Regions from separate parts of the Kitasatospora sp. NPDC088134 genome, predicted to be linked through region 3. Evidence: riboswitches for the same ligand, from Rfam matches in the RefSeq annotation. Region 3 holds a riboswitch; each other region holds the start of a gene.
The links. Region 3 has a riboswitch for thiamine pyrophosphate ahead of thiO (glycine oxidase ThiO). Riboswitches for the same ligand answer to the same signal wherever they lie in the genome.
Positions count from the first base shown of each region.

Region 1: it holds a riboswitch for thiamine pyrophosphate, as region 3 does, so the genes downstream of both, thiC (phosphomethylpyrimidine synthase ThiC) here and thiO (glycine oxidase ThiO) in region 3, are expected to answer to the same signal.
Region 2: it holds a riboswitch for thiamine pyrophosphate, as region 3 does, so the genes downstream of both, ACIOHG_RS13010 (purine-cytosine permease family protein) here and thiO (glycine oxidase ThiO) in region 3, are expected to answer to the same signal.

Region 1 is NZ_JBIUTD010000006.1:32,985-42,688, reverse strand. Features, by position in the region: gene ACIOHG_RS11950 (cytochrome P450) at 244-1,317, opposite strand; gene ACIOHG_RS11945 (class I adenylate-forming enzyme family protein) at 1,314-2,774, opposite strand; gene ACIOHG_RS11940 (glycosyltransferase family A protein) at 3,028-3,768, opposite strand; gene ACIOHG_RS11935 (3-oxoacyl-ACP synthase III family protein) at 3,765-4,772, opposite strand; gene ACIOHG_RS11930 (flotillin family protein) at 4,933-6,417, opposite strand; gene ACIOHG_RS11925 (hypothetical protein) at 6,606-6,806, opposite strand; TPP riboswitch at 6,954-7,087, shown strand; gene thiC (phosphomethylpyrimidine synthase ThiC) at 7,083-8,876, shown strand; gene ACIOHG_RS11915 (hypothetical protein) at 8,947-9,486, opposite strand; gene ACIOHG_RS11910 (thiamine biosynthesis protein ThiC) at 9,643-9,704, shown strand, end outside.
Region 2 is NZ_JBIUTD010000006.1:262,817-272,520, forward strand. Features, by position in the region: gene ACIOHG_RS12975 (PP2C family protein-serine/threonine phosphatase) at 1-408, opposite strand, end outside; gene ACIOHG_RS12980 (bifunctional DNA primase/polymerase) at 834-1,496, shown strand; gene ACIOHG_RS12985 (DUF5926 family protein) at 1,801-2,778, opposite strand; gene ACIOHG_RS12990 (ATP-binding protein) at 2,846-3,475, opposite strand; gene ACIOHG_RS12995 (glycerophosphodiester phosphodiesterase) at 3,746-4,558, opposite strand; gene ACIOHG_RS13000 (TetR/AcrR family transcriptional regulator) at 4,735-5,394, opposite strand; gene ACIOHG_RS13005 (medium chain dehydrogenase/reductase family protein) at 5,560-6,612, shown strand; gene ACIOHG_RS13010 (purine-cytosine permease family protein) at 6,695-8,056, opposite strand; TPP riboswitch at 8,047-8,198, opposite strand; gene ACIOHG_RS13015 (S1C family serine protease) at 8,443-9,704, shown strand, end outside.
Region 3 is NZ_JBIUTD010000003.1:106,194-115,897, reverse strand. Features, by position in the region: gene metF (methylenetetrahydrofolate reductase [NAD(P)H]) at 1-96, opposite strand, end outside; gene ACIOHG_RS06355 (polyprenyl synthetase family protein) at 313-1,419, shown strand; gene ACIOHG_RS06350 (VanZ family protein) at 1,428-2,090, opposite strand; gene thiE (thiamine phosphate synthase) at 2,139-2,786, opposite strand; gene ACIOHG_RS06340 (Rv2175c family DNA-binding protein) at 2,783-3,148, opposite strand; gene ACIOHG_RS06335 (NAD(P)/FAD-dependent oxidoreductase) at 3,169-4,377, opposite strand; TPP riboswitch at 4,461-4,573, shown strand; gene thiO (glycine oxidase ThiO) at 4,542-5,729, shown strand; gene thiS (sulfur carrier protein ThiS) at 5,726-5,935, shown strand; gene ACIOHG_RS06320 (thiazole synthase) at 5,939-6,730, shown strand; gene ACIOHG_RS06315 (hypothetical protein) at 6,787-7,074, shown strand; gene pknB (Stk1 family PASTA domain-containing Ser/Thr kinase) at 7,139-8,878, shown strand; gene ACIOHG_RS06305 (sulfite oxidase-like oxidoreductase) at 8,911-9,537, opposite strand.

The sequences.
Region 1 (9,704 bases), on a different contig from region 3:
GTGGGGGAAAACAGGGGCCCGGGGAACGGCGGGGCCGAGGGGTGTGGGGCCGGGACACAGTGGGGCGCGACGGGGCTTTCGCCGAGGACCTTCGGCCCGAAACGGGGTGGCGCCCAGCGGCCCGTCGGTCACCAGCCACTCGGCTCCGCCGTTCCCCGGGCCCCTGGAGCTTCGCTCCCCGGGCCCGGAACGCGAAGCCCGGCGGGCCCGGGACGGAGCTTCGCTCCCCGGGCCGGGCGAAGCTCAGTAGGCCCCTGACGGGGTTCCCCGGAGGGTCAGGAGGCAGGTGCGGTAGGAGGGGAGGGCGCTGCGGGGGTTCGGGGTGGTGCGGTGGAGGCGGGGGTGGTGGGGCGTCAGGGTGGTGAGGAGGGTGGTGAGTTGGGCGCGGGCGAGGGCGGCGCCGGGGCAGGTGTGGGGGCCGAGGCCGAAGGGGGCCCGGGTGGCGAGGGGGTGGTCGGGGGTGTCGCGGTGGGCCTGGGCGGCGTGGCGGGCGACCAGCAGGAGGCGGTCACCGGGGCGCAGGCGGTGGCCGAGGACGGTGGCCTCGGCGGCGGCCGCCCGGGGGAGGACGGGGGAGGCGGCGGTGAGGCGGAGCAGTTCGGCGGCGAGCGCGTCGGGGTCCTGCCGGGCCCGGTCCCACCAGTGGGCGCGGGCGCACCAGGCGACGGCGCGGGGCAGGGCGGCCAGGGTGGTGTTGACGGCGGCGACGGCGAGCATCGCGTCCTGCGGGTCCGGGAGCAGCAGGCGCAGCTGTTCCGCGGCGGCGCGGGCGCGGCGCCGTGCACCGGGCCGGGGGAGTCCGGGCAGGTGGGTGCGGGCGGTCGCGGCGGCGACCCGTTCGGCGGCGCGGGCCAGTTCCAGGGGGTCGGCGGTGCTGCCGGTGAGGGCGGTGGCGGTGGTGCCGGCGAGCAGTCGGACCACCGGGACCAGGTCGACGCGGCCGCCGGTGAGCCGACTGTCGATCAACTGATGCCAGCCGGGCCGCAGTTCGGCGATGCCTTCGCTGCTGAGCAGGTGGCCCAGGGCCCGCCGGGAGGCGCGGTGCTCGGCCCCGCTCTGGTCGAACAGCAGGCCCCCGCCGGTGAGGCGGGCCGCGGTGCCGCCGGTGGTGTGCTCGGCGGTGCGGTCGAGCGGAACCTTGGTGAGGATCTGCCGGTACGCGTCGGGGTGGTGGACCAGGACGGTCCGGCCCAGCCGGAGCAGCGGCCGGTGCCGGGTGGCGGCGAGCAGCGCGAACAGCACCGGGTGGCTGCGCAGGTAGACGGCCCGGTCGGCGCGGCGGGCGGCCCGGCGGGGATCGGTGCGACGGAGCGTCAAAGGGTGCTCCCGGTGGGGTCGGTGGCGAGCCGGTCGGCGCAGTGGCGGGCGGCGGCGGCCCGGTCGGGCTTGCGGGAGCGCCCGGCCAGCGGGACGGGCCCGAGCAGCAGGGCGTCCGGGCGGGCGGAGCCCATCCGGGCCAGCGGCGCGCGCAGGTCGGCGCGCAGGCGCCGGTAGTCGGCCCCGGCCCGGGGCTGGACCAGGGCGACCAGCCGTTCGTCGCCGTCCGGGGCCGGAACGCCCACCAGGACGGCGAGTTCGACCTCCGGCAGGTGCAGGGAGGGCTCGTACAGGCCCGGATAGATGTTCTCGGCGCGGCGCAGCACCATGTCCTTGAGCCGGCCCGCCAGCACGATCCGCCCGTCCGGGTCGAGGGCGGCGCGGTCGCCGGTGCGCACCCACGGGTCCGGGTCCTCGCCGAGGTAGCGGTCGCGGGCGGACGGCCCGGCGAGCAGCAGTTCGCCGTCCGCCCCGAGCCGGGTCCGGATGCCGGGCAGCGGTGTGCCGAGCAGGTCGCCGGGGCCTTCGTGGGCGCTCTTCTCGCGTTCCTCGACGGCGGCCGCCGGGAACAGCTCGGTCAGCGCGTACACCCCCCACGCCTCGCTGGCGCCCGCCTGCTTGGCCCGCCGGAGCAGGGCGGCGTCGGCCGGGGCGGAGCCGGTCCAGACCCGGCCGGTGAGCCTGGTCAGCGGCCGGAGCTGGGGCGGCGTCAGGTAGGTCTCGTCCGGGGCGAGCCGGTCGATCTGCCGTTGCAGCGCGGCGCTCCGGCGGGCGGGCAGTGCGACGGTGGCGCCCGCCGCCAGGGCCGGGACCAGCACGAAGGTCGTCCCGCCCAGCACCAGGCGGCCCGGGCCGGGCCGCACCAGCGCGTCCACCGCGCGCATGCCGGCGGCCAGCGAGGCCCGGGAGTGCACGACGCCGCGCGGGGCGGAGGTGGTCCCCGAGGTGAACACGATCACCGCGTCCCCGTCGCCCTCGTACGGCTTCGGCGGCGGCCCCGGGTGCCCGCCGAGACCCGGGGCGCAGCCCGGCAGGCGCCGGCCGACGGTCGCCACCGGCCCGAGCAGGTGCAGCGGCGGCAGCTCCAGGTGTACGCGGCGGGCCAGCGGGCGGGCCCAGCCGGCCGCGGCCTGCACGGCGGCGTCGGCGAGGATCAGGGCGGGCGGGGCGAGGGCGAGCCGGGCCCGCAGCACGTCCGGCCCCGCCGACGGGTCCAGCACTGCGGCCCGCAGGCCCAGGCGGTGGGCGGCCAGCAGCACGGCGAGAGCCCGCGGGCCGGGCCGGACCGCGACCCCGAGAGTGTCGCCGGGGCGCAGGCCGTGGCGGTGGTGCAGGGCGGCGGCGTACTGGTCGGCGAGGGCGGCCAGCTCACCGCAACGGGCCGGCGCCCCGCCGCTCCCCAGCAGCGCCGGGCGCGGGCCGCCCTCCCGCAGCGTTCGATCGAGCCGGTCCAGCACGAGCAGGTTCCTTTCGCAGCGGGGGTATTCAGGGGGAAACTTTCAGGCAGGCGGGACGGGAGAAAACAGGGGCCCGGGGAACGGCGGGGCCGAGGGGCGATGCGCCGGGACACAGAGGGGCGCTACGGGGCGTCGGCCAAAAGACCTTCGGCCCGAAACGGGGTGGCGCATCGCAGCCCGTGAGACACCTGCCCCTCGGCACCGCCGTTCCCCGGGCCCCTGGAGCTTGGGCCCCCGGCGCTCTCCGCAGGAGTCAGCGGATGTCGACGTCGCGGTGGCCCGCGCCGCGTTCGAGGTACCAGCGGGCGGTGCCGCGGAGGCCGTAGGCGCGGATGCGGCGGGTGGAGTTCTGGACGACCATGTCGGGGCGGTGGACGATCGCGGTGGTGTGCCGGCGGACCCGGTTGATGAAGGTGCGGTCGGTCGGGGAGGGGCGGCGGGGCATGCCGCCGCTGGTGAGGTAGAGGTCGGCGGTGACGGCCATGTTGTTGCCGGCGTGCATCCGGTAGGGCGTCAGGTAGCCGTGGCGGCGGTGGTGCGCGGGGCGGACGCGGCCGAAGAGCGCGCCGAGGGCGACCAGGGCGCGGAAGACGCCGCGGCCGACCGGGCCGTGCTCGTCGCGGCGGGCGGTGACCCGTCCGCAGACCAGGCCGCCGGAGGCGAGCAGGCCGGCCCGGGCGGCGGCGGTCCAGCCGGGTTCGGGGAGGCAGTCGGCGTCGGTGCGGGCGAGCAGGCGGGCGCCGTGGTCGATGGCGTGCCGGAAGCCGGTGTCGACGGCGCTGCCGACGCCCTTCTCGGGTTCGACCAGCAGGTGGACCGGGAACGGGGCGTGCTCGGCGAAGGCGCGGACCCGGTCGCCGGTGGCGTCGGTGGAGCCGTTGTCGACGACGAGGAGGGTGAAGTCGCGGTCGTGCTGGCGGGCCAGGGCGTGCAGGGCGCCGTCGATCCGGGCGGCTTCCTGGTAGGCGGGTACGACCACCCAGAGGGCGGTCACGACTTCTCCCAGACCATGGTGATCAGGCTGACGCCGCCGCCGAGGCCGACCATCAGGACCTTGTCGCCGGGGTTCAACTCGGGCATGATCCGGTCGAGTTGGACGCCTATCGTGGCGGAGGCGAGGTTGCCGAGCTCGGGCACGGTGACCACCAGCTTCTCGGCGGGGACGCCGGTCAGCTCGACGAAGCGCTCCAGGTAGGGCAGCGTCACCTGGTGGACCAGGACGCGCGCGTAGGCGTCCCAGCCGAGGCCGGTGCGGGCGGCGACCCGGGTGAGGATGTCGGCGCCGATCTTCTCGAAGACGCCGCGCAACTCCTTGCCGCCGCCCCGGAAGTAGCTCCACTCGTCGCCGCGCGGGTGCCGGGAGCCGCCGCCGGGGATGCCGCCGACCGCCCAGTGCTCGGAGGCGGTCTCGGTCTCGATGTCGAGGATGCCGCCGCGCTCGACCCGCTCGACGACCACGGCGGCGCCGCCGTCGCCGAAGGTGTAGCCGGCGAAGCCGTCGCGGAACTCGGCGAGGCCGGAGGGGTCGCGGCGCATCGCCCGGCTCGGGGTCTCGCCGGTGACGACCAGGGCCCGGTGGGCGCGGCCGGCCAGGATCATCGCGCGGGCGGTGTCGATGCCGTTGAGGAAGCTGTTGCAGGCGTTGGAGACGTCCAGCGCGTGGGCCCGGGAGCCGAGTTCGGCCTGGACCAGGTGGGCGGTGGCGGGTTCGCAGACGTCCCGGGAGGCGGAGGCGAAGATCAGCAGGTCGAGGTCGGCGGGTTCGAGGCCGCGGGCGGCCAGCGCCCGGCGGCCGGCGGCCAGGGCGAGCGCGGACGGGTGTTCGTCGGGGCCGGCGAAGCGGCGGGTGCGGATGCCGGTGGCCTTCTCGAACATGCCGTCCGGCAGCGGCAGCCGGGAGCCCGCCGCGACCTCCTGCTGGAGCTGCGCGGAGGTGACGGTCTGTCGGGGCAGGGCGGAGCCGACGGCGGTGATACCGATGCGGGGCAGGCTGTCCATGTCTCGATGCTGGCGCGGTGGCGGCCGTTCGGGCGTGAGTACGAGTACTCAGCGCGGGCGGGAAATGTGGAGATCCGCCCGGTGGGGCCTCCACCGGGCGGATCGGTCGGCGCTCCCGACGGGGCGTCGTGGTGCGGAACGGCCCGTCAGGAGCGGCCGGTCACTCGGAGTCGGTGCTCTGGACCGGGATGACCTGGGCCACCGGGGCCGGGGCCTTCGCGGGCTCGGCCGGGGCGTCCGGGGTCATCGAGTTGAGCAGCTGGCGGGCCAGGCCGAGGCCGGTGCCGCCCATGGTGAGGGCCTTGGCGAACATCTCGGACATGCCCTCGGCGCCGTTCAGCAGCACCATGTGCTCGACGTTGCCGAACGCGTCGGCGCCGGCCCGGACGATGGCGGGCCAGTTCTCGGCGAGCTGCTGGGCGACCACCGCCTCCTGGTTCTCGGCCAGCGCCGCGGCGCGGGCCTTGATGCCCTCGGCCTCGGCGAGGCCCTTGGCCCGGGTGGCCTCGGCCTCGGCGAGGCCCTTGGCGCGGGACGCCTCGGCCTCGGCGAGGCCCTTGGCGGCCTCGGCGGCGGCCTGCGCCTCACCGGTGGCGCGGGTGGCCTCGGCGGCGGCCAGACCGCGGGCCCGGGTGGCCTCGGCCTCGGCGGCCGCGGCCACCTTGACCCGGTTGGCCTCGGCGGCGGTCTTCAGCTCGGTCTCCCGGGACAGCGCCTCGGCGGCGGAGATCCGGGCGTCACGGTCGGCCTCGGCCTTGGTGCGGGTCTCGTAGGCGCGGGCGTCGGCGGGCTTGCGGACGTCGACCTGGAGCTGCTGCTCCTTGCGGCGCGCCTCCAGCTCGGCGACCTTGGTCTCCTGGACCACCACCTCCTGCCGGGCGGCGGCCTGGGCGAGCGGTCCGGCCTGCATGGCGCGGGCCGCCGCAGTGTCCATCTCGGCCTGGTAACCGGCCTGCTGGATACCGGAGTTGCGCGTCGCCTCGGCCTTCCGGGCGAACGCCTCCTGCTCGGCCTCGGTGGCCCGGCGGTCGGCCTCGGCGGCCGCGATCCGGGCGTCCCGCTGGACGGCGGCGGCGTGCGGCGCGGCCAGGTTGGTGATGTAGCCGGTCGGGTCCAGGATCTCCTGGATCTGCAGCGAGTCGATGATCAGGCCGAGCTTCTCCATCTCGATGCCCGAGGCGGAGCGGGTCTCGCCGGTGAGGCGCTCGCGGTCGCGGATCATGTCCTCGACGGTCAGCCCGCCGACGATGGAGCGCAGGTGGCCGGCGAACACGTTGTGCACCCGGTGGCCCATCATCTTCTGCTGGTCCAGGAAACGGCGGGCGGCGTTGGCGATGGACGCGTTGTCGTCGCCCACCTTGAAGATCACCACGCCCTTGACGTGCACCGGGATGCCCTGCGACGTCACGCACTCGACGTCCAGCGCGGCCTCGTTGAGGTCCAGCGACAGCCGGCGCACCACCTGCATGCCGGGGATCACCAGGGTGCCCCGGCCGGTGACGACCCGGAAGCCGAGCCCCTCACCGTGCTTGGAACCGGAGATGACCAGGGCCTCGTTGGGCTCGGCCACCCGCCACATGAGTTTGAACAGCACGATCAGTGCGACGAGGCCAGCGACGGCTCCGCCGACAATGCCGATCAGCATCGGCAATCTCCCCCTTCAGGGCACACCGGTTCCGTGGCTGCGCTTCGGTCGTGCAGGATGGCGCGGAATCCGGTGGCAGCCCGCATTCTGCGCCTGTCCCGATCGCGGTGGAAGAGGGAACGCCGGTGTCGACCGTCACCGTCTCGAAACAGCTGGACGGCCTCAACCGTTCGCATGCTGACGGAGGCTCAGAGCGGCGCGACGTAGACCGTGCGCGGTGGCTGGTACTCGACCACGACCACCATCGAGCCGGGCTCCAGCCGCTCGCCCGGGACGGCGAGGTACGCCAGGAACGCCTCGGTGCCCTGCCGCTCCGGGATGTGCACCATCACCTCGCCGACCAGCCCGGCGCCGATCCGCCCCGTCACCCGCCCCGTCAGCCCGATCATCCGGGCCATTCTCCCACGTCGACCGGGTGGCGAACAGCTCGGCGGCGCGCGGGAGTTGCGCCTCCGGCGCATGGCGGGGCCAGGGACGCGCCCTGGACCGGGCGGGCCCGGTGCCCTACGGTGAGCGACGGACGCAGGCGGCGAACGCCTGCGCGGAACGGGAGCTCGGAGCACCGGGCTGAGAGGGCGCTGACGGTACGCGGGCCCGCGTACCACCTGCTGCGCCGACCGCAGGAACCTGACCGGGTAATGCCGGCGTAGGGAGTTGAAGGTCGCATGACCGCATTTGCCGAAGACACGTCTGCCCACCAGTCGGCCGCCACCGGCTACCCCACCCCGGCCTGGCGCAAGGCGTACCGCCGGGGCAGCCGCCCCGACCTGCTGGTCCCCTACCGCGAGGTCCGGCTCACCAACGGCGGGACCGTCCCGCTGTACGACACCTCCGGGCCGTACACCGACCCCGCCGTCCCCACCGACGTGCGGCGCGGACTGCCCGCGCTGCGCGACCCGTGGATCAGGCAGCGCGGGGACGTCGAGGAGTACGAGGGCCGCGAGGCCCGCCCCGAGGACGACGGGATCAAGCACACCGCGCCGCGCGGCGGCGACCTGCGCAACCTGGACGCGGTCTTCCCCGGCCGGCCGCGCCGCCCGCTGCGCGCCCGGGACGGCGTCGCCGTCACCCAGCTCGGCTACGCCAAGCGCGGCCTGGTCACCCCCGAGATGGAGTTCGTCGCGCTCCGGGAGGGCCTGGAACCGGAGTTCGTCCGCGAGCAGGTGGCGCGCGGCCGGGCCGTCATCCCGGTCAACGTGAACCACCCCGAGGTCGAGCCGGCCATCATCGGCACCGACTTCCTGGTGAAGATCAACGCCAACATCGGCAACTCGGCGGTCACCTCCTCGATCGAGGAGGAGGTGGAGAAGATGACCTGGGCCACCCGCTGGGGCGCCGACACCGTCATGGACCTCTCCACCGGCCGCAACATCCACACCACCCGCGAGTGGATCCTGCGCAACTCCCCCGTCCCGATCGGCACCGTCCCGCTCTACCAGGCGCTGGAGAAGGTCGACGGCCGGGCCGAGGAGCTCAGCTGGGAGGTCTACCGGGACACCGTGGTTGAGCAGTGCGAGCAGGGCGTCGACTACATGACGGTGCACGCCGGCGTGCTGCTGCGCTACGTCCCGCTCACCGCCCGGCGCAAGACCGGCATCGTCTCGCGCGGCGGCTCGATCATGGCCGCCTGGTGCCTGGCGCACCATCAGGAGAACTTCCTCCACACCCACTTCGAGGAGCTCTGCGACCTGCTGCGCGCCTACGACGTCACCTTCTCGCTCGGTGACGGCCTGCGGCCCGGCTCGATCGCCGACGCCAACGACGAGGCGCAGTTCGCCGAACTCACCACGCTGGGCGAGCTGGGCCGGATCGCCCGGGCCAAGGACGTCCAGGTGATGATCGAGGGCCCCGGGCACGTCCCGATGCACAAGATCCGCGAGAACATGGACCTGCAGAAGGAGATCTGCGACGAGGCCCCGTTCTACACCCTCGGCCCGCTGACCACCGACGTCGCGCCCGGCTACGACCACATCACCTCGGGCATCGGCGCCGCGATGATCGCCTGGTGGGGCACCGCGATGCTCTGCTACGTCACCCCGAAGGAACACCTCGGCCTGCCCGACCGGGACGACGTGAAGACCGGCGTCATCACCTACAAGATCGCCGCCCACGCCGCCGACCTCGCCAAGGGCCACCCCGGCGCGCAGGCCTGGGACGACGCGCTCTCCGACGCCCGCTTCGAGTTCCGCTGGGAGGACCAGTTCAACCTGGCCCTCGACCCGGAGACCGCCCGCGACTTCCACGACGAGACCCTCCCCGCCGAGCCCGCCAAGACCGCGCACTTCTGCTCCATGTGCGGCCCCAAGTTCTGCTCGATGAAGATCAGTAAAAGCATCATGGACACCTACGGCGACGACATGGCCGTGACCAGCGACGATGAGGCCGAAGCCGGCATGAAGGCCAAGTCCGAGGAGTTCGCTGCCAACGGCAACCGGGTCTACCTCCCGCTGGCCGACTGACGGAACGGCTCGCAGCAGCGCCCGCACCGGGAAGGAGGAGGGGGCCTTCCCGGTGCGGGCGCTCGGCCCGTCAGGCGTTGGCGGCCGACGAGGTCTCTCCTGGGGCCAGCTCGTCCTGGGCGACTCCTTGAAGGAAGTCATACCTCTCGGCATAGAACCGGCCAAGCTCCCGGATCTCGGGATCGGCACTGCTCAGTGCTCGCTGGACGATCTCCTGCAGCAGGGGCCATGCCTGGATACGTGCAGCCAGACTGGCGAGGCATCCGTATTCGTATGCGTCCTCGCTGTCCAGGTGTTGCCGGACAAGGGGTGTAAGCGCAGGCATCAACTTGTCGTGCGAGATGTGGTCGATCGCCTCGACAGCCCATCGATGGGTTCGGTCGGAGATGACCAGACACACCAACTCCGGCAGGAGATCCAGTGTGTCTCGGGAGAGTCCGTCCAGGTGGCGCAGAGCTGTTGTCTGACCCCAGCCGCGCTCACGGAGCGCATCTCGTAGGACACCTGTGGAGTCGGTGGCGTTCTGGTAGAACTCGGCCTGCACGCGGTTGAGCTCGCGGCGAGCAGAAACGACAGCGGCCCACAGTTCTTGATCGGACGGACTCGTCACAGGTCTGCCTCTGGCTTGGGCCCGGCCATGGAGACGGCGGGCGAACATTCGAGTGGACACCGTCAAGGAGCGTGATCTTCTGCCCGATGATGCCTCACAGGGCGGTCCTGGGGCGATATCCACGGATGTGCTGGTTGGGGGCTGACGTTGTCGTCGATGAAGGTCTCCCAGCAGATCCGCGACGAGCACGGTGACGGATCGTCGGCCGTGGCCACCGA
Region 2 (9,704 bases), on a different contig from region 3:
CAGGCCGAGCCCGACCGGGCGGCCCAGGGTGCGGGCCGGCCCGGGCCGCAGGGTCACCACCAGGCCGCGGCGGGCGCCGAGCAGTGCGGCACCCGAGTCCAGCAGCGCGTCCAGCGTGCCGGGCAGCCCGTCGGCCCGGGCCAGCAGCTCCAGGTGCTCCTGCAGGCTGGTGAAATCGGACAGCCATCCGGCCAAACGGTCCTGCAGGTCGGCCGTCGGCACCTCGCCCAGCTCCGGCAGCAGCACCCGGTCGGCCGCCGGGGCCCCGGCGGTCAGGGCCCCGGCGGTCAGGGCTTCGGCCGCCGGGGTTTCCGCCGCCAGTGCCGCCAGGGCCGCCGAGGCCGGCGCCGCCGGTGTCAGCACCTCGGAGGCCCGCACCTCGGCCGCCAGCGGCTGGATGTCGGTCATGTCGCAACTCCCCACAATCCGGAACGTGTCACGCAGGACCCCCGAGACCGACCGAAACGATGTCTTTACTCACTACTCGGCATGATTCCCCCACTTGTACACAGGCCGATCGGGGCATGTCCAGGAGTGCGGCGGCCGAACGTGCCAGGGATCGTATGCGCAGGCCGCCGGGGTGCCGCCCGGGGCGGCCCGCACTCACTCGTACGGTGGAACCGGGGCCCCGGGGGCCGCGTCCATCCGGGCGTATGGGGGATTCTCGTTCCAGCGGCGGGTAGTCGGGACGCACACGCACCGCGGCCCGCGCCGATCGGACCGGTCACCCGGCCGCAGCCGGTCATGCCGAGCACGTCGAACACATCGAGTACGTCGAACACATCGAGTACGTCGAGCACGCCGACCCCGGACGCGGAAAGGAACGAGCCGCCATGCGCCCACCTCGCCGAGAGCCGCTGTCCGAGCGGGTGGTCCAGTGGATGCCGGGGCGCCGGTCCCGGACGCTGGTGCTGGCCGCCGCCCTGCAGGCCGCCGTCGGCTGCGGCTGGCCGGTGGTGCCGGGCGCCCGCCCGCTGCGCGGCGCGTCCGGGCCGTGCTCCTGCGCCGACCGGGTCTGCGCGACGCCCGGCGCGCACCCGTGCGACCCGCCGCTGGAGGCGGCCACCACCGATCCGCGGATGGTGCGCTGGTGGTGGGAGCGCCGGTCGCCGGGCGCGCCCGTGCTGGCGGCGACCGGACGGGCGCTGGGCGCGGTGAGCCTGCCCCGCCCGGCCGGGCCGTGGCTGCTGCGGCACCTGGACGAGATCGGCGTCCCCTACGGGCCGGTGCTCGGCACGCCGGGCCGGTTCGTGCTGCTGACCGCCCCCTACACGCTGCCGGAGCTCGGCGCGCTGCTGGCCGAACGGCCCTGGGTGCCCGGGGTGCTGCGCTACCACGGGCCGGGCGGCTACCTGGTGCTGCCGCCCTCGCGGACGGGCGCGGGCCCGGTGCACTGGGTGCGCCGGCCGGGCCCCGGGCGGCCCTGGCTGCCGGAGGTCGGGACGCTGCTCGGCGGGATGATCACCGCGAGCGCGGTGGTGCTCCCGCGGCGCTGACCAGGTATTTGATGATGCCCCGTCAGAAAGTCGGTACGGTACGGCCCGTAACGAGAAATGTCCGACCGCTGGCGACGGGGGATGCACCAGCGGTCGGACTGTTCAAACAGTAACAAAGATCCGGCTCCGCGCCAATTTGTCCACGCCGAAAGGCCCTTGGGAACTCCCGGAGGGGCCCCGGGGGAGCCCCGGAGAATCCCGGTGGCGCGGCGGAAATGTGACGCGGATCACTTCCCGGAACCCTTCCCTGAACGCTTCCCGGATCCCGGTGGAGCGCTTTCCGGCCGGTTCCGGCGGATTCCGGTCAGTTCAGGGTGATCTGACGGCTCACCAGGTTCGCCCGGGCCCGGCGCTCCTCCGCGGTCAGCGGCGCGGGCGCGGCCAGCACCTCGGCCAGCTTGGCGGCGAACTCCGCGGCCGGCTTCTCCACCTCGGCGGCGGCCATGTCCACCGGCAGGTCCCAGACCGGCACCGTCAAGCCGTGCGCCCGGAACGAGCCGACCAGCTTGGTGCCCTCGCCCAGCGAGCTCTCACCGGCCGCCGACAGCCGGGCCAGCGCGTCCAGCAACTGCTCCTCGGGGACGGTCATCACCCAGCGCAGGTGGTTCTTGTCCGGGGTGCCGCACCAGTACGCCGAGTCCACCCCGGCCAGCTTCTCGGTCGGGATCGCGGAGGCGTTCGCCCGCTCCAGCGAGGCCGCCACCTCGCCGGTCGCCGCCTCGGCGTCCTCCAGCCAGAACTCGAAGCCGGTGAACACCTCGGGCGTGAACTCCGCCGTGGTGTCCAGCAGTTCCTGCAGGCGTCGGCCACCCGGCGTGGTCCGGCGGGCCGGCACCGGGGTGCCCGGCTCGGTGGCCAGCGCCAGCTCCAGCGCGTCCGCCAGGTCACGGCTCAGGTCGCCCGAGGAGGACTGGGTCTGCAGGCCCAGCAGGATCGAGCCGTCGGCCCGCCGCAGCGCCGGCCAGGCCAGCGGCAGCACCGTCGCCAGCGTCACCGACGGCACCTCGCCGACGGCCTCCTCGGCCACGCCCGCCGCCAGCTTCAGCGGCACCGTGGCGGCCGGCACCAGCTCGCGCAGCGCCACCCAGTCCGCCTCGCCCGGCAGGCCCTCGAACGGACGGTGCACCAACTCCTGCACCGCGTGGGCCGCCTGGCGGCCGTGACAGGCCTTGTACCGGCGGCCCGAACCGCACGGGCACGCCTCGCGCGCCCCGACGACCGGGACCTCGCCCTCGACGGCGGTGGACTGGCTGGGCTGCTTCTTCGCGGCCTTCTTGGCCATGGTGCGGCTCTCCCGGGGAGGTCGGACGGGTTGCACCCGGCAGCCTACTTCGCCCGCGCCGCCCCGCTCAGGCGCTCCGGCGCCGCCCGCCGCCCACGACCTGCCCGAACGCCGGCAGCTCCGCCCACACCGTCACCTGACCGGGTGCGTGCCGCACGCCCCAGTCCCGCGCCAGCTGCCCGACGATGTTCAACCCCCGCCCGCCGTGCGCCGTCACCGACGGCCCGGCCGGCACCGGACGGGTGCTCGCCCCGCCGTCCGTCACCTCCAGGGTCAGCAGGCCGTCGCCGCGCATCCGCCAACTCACCAGCACCGTACCGGGATCGTCGTCCCCGCCCGCCGGGCCGTAGCCGTCGGACCAGATCGCCGCCGCCGTGCCTGTTGCTGCTCCGTCCGCTGCTCCGCCTGTCGCTCCGTCAGTCTGCTTGCCCTGCTCACCGGGCTCACCCGGCCCGTTCGGCTCGCCCGGCTCGTCCGCGAGGCGCAAGGGTCTGGCGTGCCGACAGGAATTGCTGAGCAGTTCGGAGAGGATCAACACCGCGTCGTCAATCACCGGATCGGGTATCGCGCGGTCGCCGAGATCACGGCGCAGCCTCCGCCGGGCTGCCGAAACACTGGCCGGACCGTGCGGAACGGCCATGGCCGATGAGGACGACCCGGCCTGAACTGGCACAGCTCGTGCCACCATCAACGCCACCCCCGGACCTCCTTCAGGCTTCTGCCGAGGGATGGATGCCCGCAGGTAATGCGTCGGAAACGGACGTTCGACGATCCGATGGCGGCATTAACGACATCCGTGCGGACCGGAGGCAAAAGGTGAGGCGTCTCTCACGTTCTGTTGTGGTGATCCATGGGAAAGGGCGCGCGGAAATACCCCGTTCGGTATTTCTGTCGCGCGATTGGGTGCGGGGGCGGCCCGGTGCGGGGCCTGCGGGGCTGGGCGTGGGCGGTCGGGGCGCGGGGACGGTCAGCGGCCGAGCTGGGCCAGGACGTCGGCCGGGCGGTTGGTGATCAGGGCCTCCACGCCCAGTTCCAGGCAGAGTTCGACGTCCTCGGGGCGGTCCACCGTCCACACGTGCACCCGGTGCCCGGCCCGGCGCAGTGCCGTCACCAGACCCGGGTCGCGGCGCACCAGGTCGATGCCCGGGCCGGCGATCGCGGCGCCGCCGGGCAGCGCGCGGGTGCGGCCGAGCACCGGCAGCCGGCGCTCCCACAGGTACACCCGGGGCACCGCCGGGGCGGCCCGCCGGACCCGGTGCAGGGCCAGCTCGGAGAAGCTCATCACCCGCACCGTCGACTCCTCGGGGGAGGCCGGCAGCAGGTTGAACCGCCCCAGCATGCGCAGGAGTTCGGACTCCACCCGGCCCGCGTAGCGCACCGGGTGCTTGGTCTCGATCGCCAGCTCCACCCGCCGACCGGCGTCCGCGACCAGCTCCAGCAGCCGCTCCAGGGTGAGCACCGGGCTGGGCTCCGGCTGCTCCGGGTGCTTCCACGAACCGAAGTCCAACCGGGAGAGTTGAGCCAGCGTCATCGCCGACACCACGCCCTGGCCGTCCGAGGTCCGGCGCACCGTACGGTCGTGCACGCACACCAGCTGCCCGTCGGCGGTGACCCGGACGTCGCACTCCAGCCCGTCCGCGCCCTCCGCCAGGGCCCGCAGGTACGCCTGCTCGGTGTGTTCCGGCAGGGCCGCCGAGGAGCCCCGGTGGGCGATCACCTTCACCGCGGAACGGTCGATCGGGGCGTTCGGCGCGGTCGCGGCGCTGTGCTGGGTGTTCACGCCGTCCACCCTACGAGGGCCGGGATGTCGCCCGGCTTCCGGCACGGCGACATCCCGGTGAACACCTGCGTCCCCGCTCTCCGGGGGTGGGCGGTTCGGGGTGGGCGGTTTGTGAGTGGGCGGTTCGGGGGTGTCGGGGTTGGCGGTTCGCGGGTGGGCGGTTCGGGGGCGTGCGGTCAGATCCGGGCGAGCGCCTCGGCCTCGGCGGTGTAGAGCAGTTCCGGGTCCAGGCCCATGCCGGTGAAGTGGCCGGCCAGTTCCAGCGAGAGCACGCCGTGCAGCCTGGTCCAGAACGCCAGCGCCCGGCGCAGCTCGTGGGCGCTGGCCCGGCGCGGACCGGCCCAGTCGTGCCGGCCGCCCAGGTGGGAGTAGAGCCGGGCGTCGGCCCGGCCCGGGTCGACCGGCGGCTGCTGGTGCCGGGCGGCGGCGTCCAGCAGGGCGGACATGGTGGCGGCGGCGAGCTCGGTGGTCTCCGGCGGGGCGTGGTAGCCCGGGACGGGGGTGCCGTACAGCAGGAAGTAGCGCTGCGGATCGGCCAGCGCCCACTCGCGCAGCGCCCGGGCCAGCTCGGGCAGGTCACCGCCCTGACCGGCCCGGGCGCCCAGCACCTCGGCCAGGCTGCGGTAGCCGTCGGTGATCAGCTCGGTGATCAGCTCGTCCCGGTTGGCGAAGTAGCGGTAGAGGGCCGGGCCGCTGACGCCCATCCGCTTGGCGATCGCGTTCAGCGACAGCGCGGAGGCGCCCGCCTCGGCGATCTGGGCGCGGGCGTGCCGCTTGACCTCCTCGCGGACCTGGGTGCGGTAGCGCTCCCGCGGGGTGCCGGTCTCCGTCTCCATGGGGGTGCCCCTTCACTGCCGTGTTGGTGTCACGCGTTCGTCAGATGTCCTCACTTCCGTTAGACCATATCACTGTTGTTGTTGACTCTCACGAAAGCGTGATGCTAGAACTTGAAGAGTTAGAGGGTCTAACAGAAGCGAGAGCTTCTATCGAAAGGAAGTGCCATGAACCACGGACCCGACCACCGCGCCCCCGGGCAGCTCGTCGAGATCGTCCTCCCCGGCCTGGTCGAACCGGAGGGCCTGCTGGTGCGCCGCTCCGCCGTCCCCGCCCCGGGGCCGGGGCAGGTGCTGGTCGCCGTCGAGGCCACCGGCGTCTCCTTCGCCGAACAGCAGATGCGCCGCGGCCGCTACTACGACCAGCCGCCGTTCCCGTTCGTCCCGGGCTACGACCTGGTCGGCCGGATCACCGCCACCGGCCCGGGCACCGACCCCGCCCTGACGGGCCGCCGGATCGCCGCGCTCACCAAGACCGGCGGCTGGGCCAGCCACGTCCTGCTCGACCCGGCCGACACCGTGCCCGTCCCGGACAGCCTCGACCCGGCCGAGGCGGAGACCGCCGTCGTCAACGGCATCACCGCCCACCAGATGCTGCACCGCCACGCAAAGGTCCGGGCCGGGCAGACCGTCCTGGTGCACGGCGCGGGCGGCGGCGTCGGCCAGCTCCTCGCCCAACTCGCCCGCGCCGCCGGCGCCGAGGTGATCGGCACCGCCTCCCCGCGCCACCACGACGCGCTGCGCGCCCTCGGCGTCACCCCCGTCGACTACCGGACCGGTGACGTCCCCGCCCAGGTCCGCCGCCTCGCCCCCGGCGGGGTGGACGCCGTCTTCGACCACGTCGGCCTCCGCAGCGCGGTCGACTCCTGGCACCTGCTCGCCCCCGGCGGCACCCTGATCGCCTACGGCAGCGCCGCCACCCGCGACGACACCGGCTCCAAGCAGTGGCCGGTGCTCAAGCTGCTGGCCCGCACCTGGTGGTGGAACGCCCTGCCGAACGGCCGCCGCGCCCGCTTCTACAACATCTGGGCGGGCCGGGCGCTCGGCCGCGACCGCTTCCGGGCCCGGCTGCGCGCCGACCTCACCGCCGTCCTGGACGCCGTCCGGCGCGGCGAGATCACCGCGCCGCTGGCCGCCCGCCTCCCGCTCACCGACGCCGCCGAGGCGCTCCGCCTCGCCGAGTCCGGCACCGTCACCGGCAAGGTCGTACTGATCCCCTGAGCTCCTGAGTGTCCCGAGCTCCCGAGCTCCTGAGCTCCTGAGCCCTTGAGCCCTTGAGCCCTTGAGCCCGCTCGCCCCGGGGTCAGACCTTCCGGCCGCCGCCCAGCGCCGCCACCGCGAGGGTGACCAGTGCCGCGACCAGGAACGAGAACAGCGAGGCCGAGCTCCACGCCTGCGGGGTGAAGTGCACGGCCTGCTGCAGGTCCGACCAGCGGCCGGTCCACCAGTCGCCGATCTTCGACGGCGCCAGGAACTGGTACACCGCGAAGCCGACCGCCCACGGCAGCAGCATCACCCAGCGCGCGGGCGCGTCCTGCGACAGGTCCCAGCCGCGCCGGCCCGCACCGAGGAAGTAGTCCACCGCCAGCACCGCGAACAGCGGCACGAACACCGACCCGATCAGGCCCAGGAACCCGTAGTACGAGTCGGTGAACTCCTTGATCCGCAGCGCCAGCACCGTCACCAGCACGCCGATCCCGCCGGTCAGCACCCGCCGGTCGGCCCGCGGCCACAGGTTGTGGATCGACATCGCGGTCGAGTACACGTTGGCGAACGACTGGTCCGACTCGCGCAGCACCAGCACCAGCAGGAACGCCCAGCCCGCGGCCACCCCGGTGAACGACTCGAAGATCCGGTTCGCGTCGCCGCCCGACTGCAGCAGCGCCACCACGCCCAGCACGTAGCACCACACCTGGGCCACCGTGTAGCCGGAGAACGTCCCCCAGAACGCCTTCGCCGAGCTGCGCGCGTGCCGGGTGTAGTCCGCGGCCAGCGGCACGAAGGAGATCGACACCGCGATCACCGCGTCCGTCGCGGCCAGGAAGCCGTCCCAGTTGCCCGCGCCCGGGTCCGGGAAGCCCTGCCGGGCGAACTGGACGGTGAAGTACACCATCGCCACGCCGACCGCGACCGCCACGTACTTGCGCAGCACCGCGATCGCGCCCAGCGGCCAGATCGTCAGCACCGTGGTCAGCACGCCCGCCAGCAGCACGAACAGCCAGCGCCAACCCTCGGTGCCGGTCACCGTCTGGGCACCCCAGGCGATCACCGTCAGCTCGTACACGCCCCAGCCGACGCACTGCAGGATGTTCAGCACCGTCGGCACGTACGACAGCCGGGTGCCGAACAGGCCGCGCAGCACCGCCATCGCCGGCGCACCGGTGCGGGCGCCCACCAGGGCGGCCACCGCCAGCATCGCGGTGCCGATCGCGGTGCCCGCCACGATCGCCGTGACCGCGGCGGTGAACCCCAGCTCGTGACCCTGCTCGCCCAGCACCGTCGCGGCACTGGTGAACCCGATCAGGCTCACCCCGAGGTTCGCCCAGAGCGCGAACAGCGCCCGGAAGTCCAGGGTGCGCGGCGGGGCCGTGTCGAGGGTCAGCGGGGCCTCGGCACGCGCCTCGGCGCCATGATCGGAAATTGGGGCAGACGGAACAGCCGTCATGGCCGATACTCCCTACGCCGGCATTACCCGGACAGGTTCCGGCGGTCAGCGCCCCCTCGACCGCGGTGGCGTCACCGCCATGGCCTACGGTCGAACCGGCGCACTCTCAGCCTGGTTGGTCCAAGCTCCCGCGACGTTCTTCGGTTTACAGGAGCGAAAGGCTAGCCCCCGGACGGGGGAACGCCAAGGCCGGGGGGTCGGACGTCCGCATCGCGGGACCACTTGTGTGCATGTCAGAGCGGCCTAAGGCTTCTCATGATTTCTTCAGGGGCCCGCTTACGGTGTCCGAATCCGGCATAGGAAAAACTGTGCTCCGAGGTTGCGACCGCGCCGGGCGCGCCGCCGCGGTCCGCAGTCCAAGGTCTTGTCAGCGATGGAGGTCGTCCGTGAGCACCGAGCACGCGAGTGGTACCACCCCGCCGGAGAAGGGCCCCGAGCCCACCGGCACCGAGGCGGTGGCCGCCGGCTCCGCCACGCCCGCGCCGGCTCCCGCCTACCTCGACGCGCCGCCGCCGGCCGTCCCCGCGTCCCCGGCCGTCCCTGTCTCCCCGCCCGCGCCGGCCCCGGCGGTGCCCGCCGCACCGGCCACTGCAGCTGCTCCCGCAGCTCCCGCTGCTCCTGCTGCGCCGCGTCCGGACGAGACCATCCAGCTCGGCAAGGTGCCGGCCGCGGTCCCGGACGACGCCCCGCCGCCGTTCCAGAACCCGTACGGCACGCCCGCCGCCCCGGCCAACCCGTTCGCGGCTCCGGCGCCCGCCGCCGCTGCGGCCCCCGGCCACGACGCGCCGACGGCCGTCGCCCCGGCGGTACCGGCCGCTCCGGTCCCGTTCGCCCAGGACGGCGGCCCGGCCGGGCCCGGCGCGCACGGCGGCTACGGCGGGCCCGAGCAGCCGCACCACCCGTTCGGCGCCGGCCACCCGGTCGGCGGCTGGGGCAACCCGTCCGGCCTCGAACCGGTCGGCGGCGCGGGCGGGCCGGGCGCGCCCTGGGGCGTCCCGCAGCCGGGGGCCGGCGGCCCGGACAAGGGCAAGCGCGGCAAGCTGATCGGGCTGGTCGCGGCCGTCGCGCTGGTCGCGGGCCTGATCGGCGGGGCGATCGGCGCGTCCGTGGCGGACCGCAACGACACCTCCAGTGCCGGGACCAGCCACAACAGCACCACCGTCACGGTCGGCAACACCCACCAGAACCTGGACCGGGCCCCGGAGTCCGTCGCCGGGATCGCGGCCAAGGCGCTGCCGTCGACCGTCACCATCAAGGCCCAGGGCTCCAGCGAGTCCGGCACCGGCACCGGGTTCGTCTTCGACACCGAGGGCCACATCCTGACCAACAACCACGTGGTCGCACCGGCCGCCAAGGGCGGCAAGCTCACCGTCAAGTTCTCCGACGGCTCCTCGTACGACGCCTCGGTGGTCGGCCGGGCCGAGGGCTACGACGTCGCGGTGATCAAGCTCGACAAGCCCCCGACGGGGAAGCTCAACCCGCTCCCGCTCGGCGACTCCGACAAGGTCGCCATCGGCGACGCCACCATCGCCATCGGTGCCCCGTACGGCCTCGAAGGCACCGTCACCACCGGCATCATCTCGGCCAAGGACCGCCCGGTCGCCTCCGGTGACGAGACCGGCGCGCAGGCCTCCTACATGAACGCCCT
Region 3 (9,704 bases):
CATGAACTCGAAGGAGAAGGAGCGGTCGCCTGCCGCCAGCAGGTCGCGCACGGTCTGTGCGCGGTCGCTTCTGGTGGAGGGAATGCCGAGTGCCATGCAGGCAGGTTAGCCGTCGGCGGCGCGGCCCGGACAAACGGCGTCCAGCCCGTGAGACACCGGATGAGATCCCGCCACTCCCCCGCCGAACTGCCCGAACAGCTGGACGAACGACCGGGCGAACGGCTGGACGGGGCGCGGGCGGGCCCGACGGCGGGCCGGGGCACCCGATCGGGCGCGTTAGTCTGACTGTCAGCCCACGATCCGGAGTTCCAGGTGCCCTCCTCCATCCGCCTTCCCCGCAACCCCGTCGACGCGGAGGACGTGCGCGACCGCGTCAACACCGCGCTCGGCACCTTCATGGCCGAGCGGACCGCCCTGCTCTCCGGCATCTCCGACCAGCTCGGGCCGGTCGCCGACGCGCTGCGCGACTTCCTGCTGGACGGCGGCAAGCGGCTGCGGCCCGCGTTCTGCTACTGGGGCTGGCGGGCGGCCGGCGGCGCGGCCGACGACCCCGGCATCGAACGGGCGGCCGCCGCGCTGGAACTGCTGCAGGCGAGCGCCCTGGTGCACGACGACCTGATGGACCGCAGCGACACCCGCCGCGGCCTGCCCGCCGTCCACCGCCGCTTCGAGAACCTGCACCGGGCCAGCGGCTGGCGCGGCGACCGCGAGCAGTACGGGACCTCGGCCGCCGTGCTGCTCGGCGACCTGCTGCTGATCTGGTGCGACGAGCTGTTCCACCGCTCGGGGCTGTCGGCGGCGGCCGTCTCGGCCGCGAAGCCGGCCTTCGACCTGATGCGCACCGAGGTGATGCTCGGTCAGTACCTGGACGTGCTGGAGCCGGTCGCCGGGGACTCCGCCGACGCCGGGGCGCTCGACCGGGCCCGGACGGTGCTGCACTACAAGTCGGCGAAGTACACCATCGAGCGGCCGCTCCAGGTCGGCGCGCTGCTGGCCGGTGCCGGCCCCGACCTGGTGGACGCCCTGGGCGCGTTCGGCCTGCCGCTCGGCGAGGCGTTCCAGCTCCGCGACGACCTGCTCGGCGTCTTCGGCGACCCGGCCGTCACCGGCAAGCCCGCCGGGGACGACCTGCGCGAGGGCAAGCGCACCCTGCTGGTCGCCCACGCGATGCGCGGCCTCTCCCCCGCCGACGCCCGCCGCCTGGACACCCGGCTCGGCGCCCCGGACCTCACCCCGGACGAGATCGCCGACCTGGGCGCGCTGATCACCCGCAGCGGCGCCCCGGCCGCCGTCGAGGCCCGGATCGACGCGCTGCTGGCCGAGTCGATGGCCGCGCTGGCCGCCGCCCCGCTCGCGGACGCCGCCGCCCGCGCGGCGCTCGGGGCGCTGGCCGACGCGGCGACCGTCCGCACGTACTGACCGCGGCCTCAGGCCGCCGGACGGCGCCACCAGCGGCGCGTGGCCAGGGCCGCCAGCGCCGCCCCGGCCGCGTTCAGCAGCACGTCGTCGACCGAGGAGACCCGGTCCAGCCGCAGCACGTACTGGGCGGTCTCCACCAGCACCGAGCAGGCCGCGCCGAGCGCCAGCACCCGCCACACCGAGGCGAGCGCGGCGAACCGGACCGGGACGAGGGCGCCGAGCGCGGCGAACACCAGCAGGTTGCCGACGATCTGCGCCACCGCGGTGGCGGGCGGCCCGGCGGCGACGATCTCCGCGAGGTCGTGCAGCGGCACCAGGTTGACCCGGCGGCGCGGACCGCCCGGGTCGGCGCCCGGCAGCAGGATCATCCACACCCACGGCACCGTCCCGTAGACCGTGCCGACCTCGGCCAGCGCCGAACGCCGCGCCCACCCGGGCTGGACCCCGGCCGCCCGCCGCCGCGCGGCCAGCGCCCGCGCCGTCAGCGCGGCCAACGGCAGGGCGGCCACGGTCAGGAACACGATGCCGTTGGCCGTCCCCGTCCAGCCGTGCCACCCGGCGTGGTGCAGCGGCCGCTGGGCGAGGAAGGCGACGGCCGCCGCCCCGAGCAGTACGGGGGCGAGCAGCACGATCCGGCGGGCCCGGCGGGCGGGCGTGGCGATGGACTCCATGCCTGCACGGAGTGCGGTCGGGAACCGTGCGGTTCCCGACCGGGCGGCCTACCGCAGCCGGCGGGCCAGTTCGGCCGCCGCCGCGCCCGGGTCCTCGGCGGCGGTGATCGCGCGGACCACCACGACCCGGGTCGCGCCCGCGTCCAGGACCTGCTGGAGGTTGCCGAGGTCGACGCCGCCGATGGCGAACCAGGGGCGTTCCGGCCGGGCCGCGGCGGCGTACCGGACCAGGTCGAGCCCGGGCGCGTGGCGGCCGGGCTTGGTGGGGGTGGGCCAGACCGGGCCGGTGCAGAAGTAGTCGACGCCGGGTTCGGCGATCGCGGTGTCGACCTCGTCCTCGGCGTGGCAGGAGCGCCCGATCAGCACGTCCTCGCCGAGGATCCGGCGGGCGACGGGCACCGGCAGGTCGTCCTGGCCGAGGTGCAGCACGTCGGGCCGGGCACCGTACGCGACGTCGGCCCGGTCGTTGACGGCGAGCAGCTTGCCGTGCCGGCGCGCGGCGTCCGCGAAGACCTCCAGGTACGCCAGCTCCTGCTTGGCCTCCAGGCCCTTGTCGCGGAGCTGGACGATGTCGACACCGCCCGCCAGCACCGCGTCCAGGAACTCCGGCAGGTCGCCCTGCGCGCGGCGGGCGTCGGTGCAGAGGTAGAGCCGCGCGTCGGCGAGCCGCTGACGGGCCGTCGGCCGGGCAGTCACAGGGCCAGGGCCTGGGCGCGGCGCTTGACCTCGGTGCCGCGGTTCTCGCGCAGGGCCTGGATCGGGGTGCCGGGGAGGGACGCGTCCTCGGTGAACATCCACTCCAGGATCTCCTCGTCGGAGAAGCCGCAGTCGCGGAGCACCGTGAGGGTGCTGGCCAGGTGCTTGACCAGGCCGTCGTCCTCGATGAAGTCGGCGGGCACCTGCAGGGAGTTGTTCTCGCCGCGCCGGACCGCCAGCAGGGTGCGGGCGCGCACCATGTCGCGGATCTCGGTGATCACCACCCCCCAGCGCTCGGCGATGTCGGGGAGGTACACCCACGCGGGGACCAGGGCGTCAGTCTTGGGATCAATCGTGCTCACGGCCCCAGCCTACCCAGGTGCTAGCCCACGGCCGCCTTCAGCGGGACGGCCGGGTCGGCGGCGCGGGCCGGGTCGAGCACCGTAGCGCGCTCGATCAGCCGCCGCCCCTGGGCCAGGTCGCGCGGCCGGTCGACGGCGAGCACCGCGACCGGCGCGCCCGCGCGCAGCCAGAGCACCGTCCAGGCGGGGTCGGACGGGGAGCCGCGCCAGAGCAGGTGGTCGGCCCCGGCGTGCCGGCCGGCGTACTGGACGGTGCGGCCGAACTGCTCGGACCAGAAGTACGGGACGGGGTCGTAGGGGGCGTCCAGGGTGCCGAGCACGGAGGCGGCGACGGCGCCGCCGGAGTGCAGGGCGTGGTCCCAGTGCTGGACGGCGATCCGGGCGCCGCCGAGCCGGGCGGAGGGGTAGGAGACGCAGTCGCCGGCCGCCCAGACGCCGGGCAGCGCGGTGCGCAGCCGGTCGTCGACGGGGACGGTGCCCTCGGGGTCGAGGGCGAGCGGGCCGCCGGTGAGCCAGTCGGTGGCGGGGCGGGCGCCGATGCCGACCACCACCTCGTCGGCGGGCAGGTGGGTGCCGTCGGCGAGCAGCACCCCGCCGTCGGCGGCCCCGGCGACGGTGGCACCGCAGCGCAGGTCGACCCCGGCGGCGGCGTACCAGTCGGCCATCAGGGCGCCGAGTTCGGCGGGCAGCGCGCCGGCCAGCGGGGTCGCGGCGGCCTCGACCACGGTGACCTCGCAGCCGAGGGCGCGGGCGACGGTGGCGGTCTCGGCGCCGATCCAGCCCGCGCCGACCAGCACGACCCTCCGCCCGGGGGCGAGCGCGGCGCGCAGGGCCAGGGCGTCGTCGACGGTGCGCAGGGTGCGGGCGCCGGGCAGGCCGGGGAGGGTGCGCGGCTCGGCGCCGGTGGCGATCACCAGGGCCTGGTACGGGAGTTCGCCGCCGTCGGTGTGCAGCAGGCCGGGGTCCAGGCCGGTGGCGCGGCGGCCGGGCAGGAGGTCGACGTCCAGGCCGGCCCAGTCGATCTCGAAGGCGGTGCTGTCGGCCTTGCCGAGCAGGACGTCCTTGGAGAGCGGGGGGCGGTCGTAGGGCGGGTGGGGTTCGTCGCCGAGCAGGGCGATCGGGCCCCGCCAGCCGCCCTGCCGCAGGTTCAGCGCGGCCTGCGCGCCCGCCATGCCCGCTCCGACCACGACGGCCCGGTCCGTTGTCCTCAGCTCAGCCACGGCGCCCACCCTACCGAGCGGGGCCCGCCGCAGGCAGGCGTCCTCAGGCCGGAATCGGGCCGGAATCGGCGCGGCGTTAAGGTGGAGGGGAGTCACTTGATCACGGGAGCCCGGCGCACCGGGCTGAGAGGCGGGCTGCGGCGGCCCGCGACCGTCCGAACCTGATCCGGGTCATGCCGGCGAAGGGAGAAGAAGCCGCTGTGGCACATTCCGACGTGCTCGTGGTCGGCGGGGGGATCATCGGGCTGGGCGTGGCCTGGCGCGCCGCGCAGCGCGGCCTGTCGGTCGCGGTGGCGGACCCGTCGCCGGGCGGCGGGGCGGCGCAGGTCGCCGCGGGGATGCTCGCCCCGGTGACCGAACTGCAGTACGGCGAGGAGCCGTTGCTGCGGCTGGGCATGGTGTCCAACCGGCGGTACGCGGCCTTCGCGGCCGAGCTGACCGAGCTGACGGGGCTGGACACCGGCTACCGGGCGACCGGCACCCTGGCGGTGGCGCTGGATGCCGACGACCGGGCCGAGCTGCGTGAACTGCACGCCTTCCAGGCCCGGTTGGGCCTGTCCTCGGAGTGGCTGACCGGCCGCGAGTGCCGCCGGCTGGAGCCGATGCTGGCCCCGGGCGTGCGCGGCGGCCTGCACGTCGCCGACGACCACCAGGTGGACGGCCGCCGGCTGGCCGCCGCGCTGGTGGCGGCCTGCGAGCGGCTCGGGGTGGCCTTCCACCGGGCCGCGGCCGCCGAGCTGCTGACCACCGCCGGGCGGGCCGGGGAGGTCCGGGCCACCGGCGTCCGGCTGTCGACCGGCGTCGAGCTGTCCGCCGGGTGCACGGTGCTGGCCGCGGGCGCCCGCAGCCACCTGCTGCCGGGCCTGCCGGCCGGGGTACTGCCGGCGATCCGCCCGGTCAAGGGCCAGGTGCTGCGGCTGCGGGTGCCGCCCCGGTACGCGCCCTTCCTGTCCCGCAACGTCCGCGCGGTGGTGCGCGGGCAGCACATCTACCTGGTGCCGCGCGCCGACGGCGAGCTGGTGGTCGGCGCGACCACCGAGGAGCAGGGCCACGACACCACCGTGACGGCCGGCGGGGTCTACGAGCTGCTCCGGGACGCCCACGAACTGGTGCCCGGGATCACCGAGTTGGAGCTGGCGGAGACGGGCGCGGGGCTGCGCCCGGGCTCCCCCGACAACGCACCGCTGCTCGGCCCGACCGCGCTGCCCGGGCTGGCCGCCGCCACCGGGCACCACCGCAACGGCGTGCTGCTCACCCCGGTCACCGCCGACCTGCTCGCCGACTACCTGGCCACCGGCGAACTGCCCGCCCTGGCCGCCGACTTCACCCCCCACCGCTTCCGCACCGAGGTCCCCGCATGAACCCCATCACGCTGACCGTCAACGGCGAGCCGCGCACGCTGCCCGCCGCCACCACCCTCGACACCGTGGTCGCCGAGGTGTCGGCCGCCCCCACCGGGATCGCCGCCGCTGTCAACGAGGCGGTGGTGCCGCGCAGTTCGTGGTCCGGCACGGTGCTCGGCGCGGGCGACCGGGTCGAGATCCTCACCGCCGTCCAGGGGGGCTGACCGATGGCCGAGGACGTGCTCACCATCGCCGGCACCGCGTTCGGCTCCCGGCTGATCATGGGCACCGGCGGCGCCCCCAGCCTGGAGGTGCTGGAGCAGGCCCTGCTGGCCTCCGGCACCGAGCTGACCACGGTGGCGATGCGCCGGGTGGACACCGCCACCCAGGGGTCGGTGCTGGACGTGCTGACCCGCAACGGCATCCGGGTACTGCCGAACACGGCCGGCTGCTACACCGCGGGCGAGGCCGTGCTGACCGCCCGACTGGCCCGCGAGGCGCTCGGCACGGACTGGGTCAAGCTGGAGGTGATCGCCGACGAGCGGACCCTGCTGCCCGACCCGATCGAGCTGCTGGACGCCGCCGAGACCCTGGTGGACGACGGCTTCACCGTGCTGCCGTACACCAACGACGACCCGGTGCTGGCCCGCAAGCTGGAGGACGTCGGCTGCGCGGCGATCATGCCGCTGGGCTCGCCGATCGGCTCCGGCCTGGGCATCCGCAACCCGCACAACTTCCAGCTGATCGTGGAGGCCGCCAACGTCCCGGTGGTGCTGGACGCGGGCGCGGGCACCGCCAGCGACGTCGCGCTGGCGATGGAGCTGGGCTGCTCGGCGGTGATGCTGGCCTCCGCCGTCACCCGGGCCCAGGAGCCGGTGCTGATGGCCGCCTCGATGCGGCTGGCCGTCGAGGCGGGCCGCCTCGCCCACCGGGCCGGCCGCATCCCGCGCCGCTACTACGCCGAGGCGTCCTCCCCCGTCGCCGGCCTCGCCGACACCCGCGAGCGCCCCGCGTTCTGACCCCCGCCGAACCGCCCGGCCCCTCCGGCGCGTCCTCGCCCCCGGAGGGGATGCGGATGGGGACGGACGGACGCGCCGGCGGGGACCTCGCGGCGGCGGCGCTGTGGTGGGGCCCGGTGCTGCTGCTGGACGGGTGGCTGCTGGTGCGGACCGGCGGCCGGGTCGGCGTGCTGCTGGTCCCGGTGCTGCTCGGCGCCGCGATCGGGGCAGCGGCCGCCCGCGCCGGCACGCCCCCGGCCGTCCGGCTCCGCCGGTCCGGTCTCGGCGCGCTGCTCGCGCACGGCCTGCTGCTGGCCGCGCTGCTCACCGCCCTGACCCTGCACCCGCCGCGCGTCCTGTGGTGAGCCGCCCGACACCCGCCCCCTCCCGGCCCGGGAACCGCCCGGCCCCTACACTCCTCTGGTGGACATGACCATCGACGATCCCCTGTACGGCGTGCTGCTGGACGGCCGCTACCGGGTCGAGCAGCGGATCGCCGTCGGTGGCATGTCGACGGTCTACCGGGGCACCGACACCCGGCTGGACCGGACGGTCGCGCTGAAGGTGATGCACCCCTCGCTGGTGGGGGACGCCGACTTCACGGCCCGTTTCATCCGGGAGGCGAAGGCGGTGGCCCGGCTGGCGCACCCGAACGTGGTGAACGTGCTGGACCAGGGCGCCGACCCGCACGCGGTGTTCATGGCGATGGAGTACGTCCCCGGCCGGAACCTGCGCGACGTGCTGCGCGACCGCGGGGCGCTGTCGGTGCGGGCCGCGCTGGACGTGCTGGAACCGGTGCTGGCGGCGCTGGGCGCGGCGCACCGGGCCGGGCTGGTGCACCGGGACGTCAAGCCGGAGAACGTGCTGATCACCGACAACGGCCTGGTGAAGGTCGCCGACTTCGGCCTGGTCCGGCTGCTGACCGGCCAGGACAACGGCTCCAGCACCACCCAGGCGGGCCAACTGCTGGGCACCGTCTCCTACTTGGCGCCGGAGCAGATCCGCCGGGACGTCGACACCGACCAGCGGGTGGACGTCTACGCGGCGGGCATCCTGCTGTACGAGACGCTGACCGGCGCGAAGCCGCACACCGGCGAGAACGCCGCCCAGGTGATGTACCGCCACCTGCACGAGGACGTCCCGGCGCCGTCGCTGACCGCGCCCGCGGTGGGCCCGGAGCTGGACGCGATAGTGGCGGCGGCGACCGCCCGCGACCCGCAGGCCCGGCCGTGGGACGCGGTGGAGCTGCTGGCCGCGCTGCAGCGGGCCCGCCGGGCACTGCCCGCCGCGCGGCTGGACGCGGAGCCGCCGGCCTCGAACCGGCCGACCCCGCAGTTCAACCCGGGCGAGGCGACGGCGGTGATCCCGACCCCGGGCGGCCTGGAGCGCACCAGCGTGCTGGAGGTCCCGCCGGAGCTGCTGCTGCCGCCCCGCCCGCCGGTGGCGGACGCCGCCCCGGGCCGCCGGGCCGCGCGCCGGGCCGCCCGGCCACCGCGCGGCCGCAAGCCGCTGATCTGGTCGGCGGTGCTGGTGGCGCTGGTGCTGGTGGTCGGCGGGGTGACGTACACGCTGTCGAGCGCGGTGTACGCGACGGTGCCGAGCGTGCTGGGGCAGAGCCGGGACCAGGCCTCGGCGACGCTGGACAAGCAGGGCCTGCACGGGGCGTTCAGCGAGCAGTTCAGCGAGTCGGTGCAGGCCGGCCAGGTGATCTCGACCGACCCGGGGGTGGGCGCGAAGGTCCGCAAGAGCGACGACGTCCGGGTGGTGCTCTCCCGGGGCCCGGAGCGGGTCGCCGTCCCGGAGCTGGCGGGCCGCCCGCAGGCGGAGGCCGCGAAGGCGCTGGCGGACGCCCGGCTGACGGCGGGCGCCGTCACCGAGCAGTTCAGCGACGCGGTGCCGAAGGGCGCCGTGATCGCCGCCGACCCGCCGGCCGGCGGGCGGCTGTCGCCGAACTCGCCGGTGGCGCTGACCGTCTCCAAGGGCATGCACCTGGTGCCGGACGTCGGCGGGATGAGCAAGGAGGACGCCGTCCAGGCGCTCCAGGCCGAGGGCTTCACCGCGCAGATCGCCGGCCTGATCCCGCTCGGCAAGGTGACCGGCCAGTCCCCGGCGGCGGGGACGCCGCGCCCGCAGAAGTCCGCGGTGACCATCACCGTCAGCCTGTTCTGACCGCCCCCGTTCCGACCGTCCCCCCGGGGGCCTCAGCGCAGCGGGCCCTCGCCGGGCTGCTCCTGGTAGGAGTAGCGCTGCTCGCGCCAGGGGTCGGCGAGGTTGTGGTAGCCGCGCTCCTCCCAGAAGCCGCGGCGGTCGGCGCGCATGTACTCGACGGCGCGCACCCACTTGGGGCCCTTCCAGGCGTACAGCCGGGGCACCACCAGCCGGACCGGGAAGCCGTGTTCGAGGGTGAGCGGTTCGCCGTCGTGGTGGGTGGCGAACACGGTGTCCGGGTCGGCGAGGTCGGCGAGCCGCAGGTTGGCGCTGTAGCCGTACTCGGCCCAGACCATCACGTGGGTGACGGCCGGGTCGGGCGGCACCAGGTCGAGGACGGTCTGCCCGGCGACGCCGCTCCACTCGTTGTCGAGCATGGAGAACCTGGTGACGCAGTGGAAGTCGCCGCGCACGGTGGTCCGGGGCAGCGCGTGGAAGGCGGCGAAGTCCCAGCTGGTCTTCTCCGCGTCGGCGGTGGCGCCGAACACCTGGAAGTCCCAGCTCTGCGGCTTGAACCGGGGCACCGGGCCGTAGTGCAGGACGGGCCAGCCGAGCTGTCGGCGCTGGCCCGGGGGGAGCCTCGGATCGGACGGCGGCGGTTCCGATGCGTGCTGACCCATGCCCCCATGGTGACAGACGGCGGACGCGGAACTGCGCGCGCCCCCACCGCGCGCCCCCACCGGAAATCCCGCCCGCCGGAGGGGGGCAACACGGCGCGAATCCGCGCAGGCGTTCGGGTGAGATACCTCCGAATGGCCCAATTCGCCCAACATACTCGCAGGTCAGC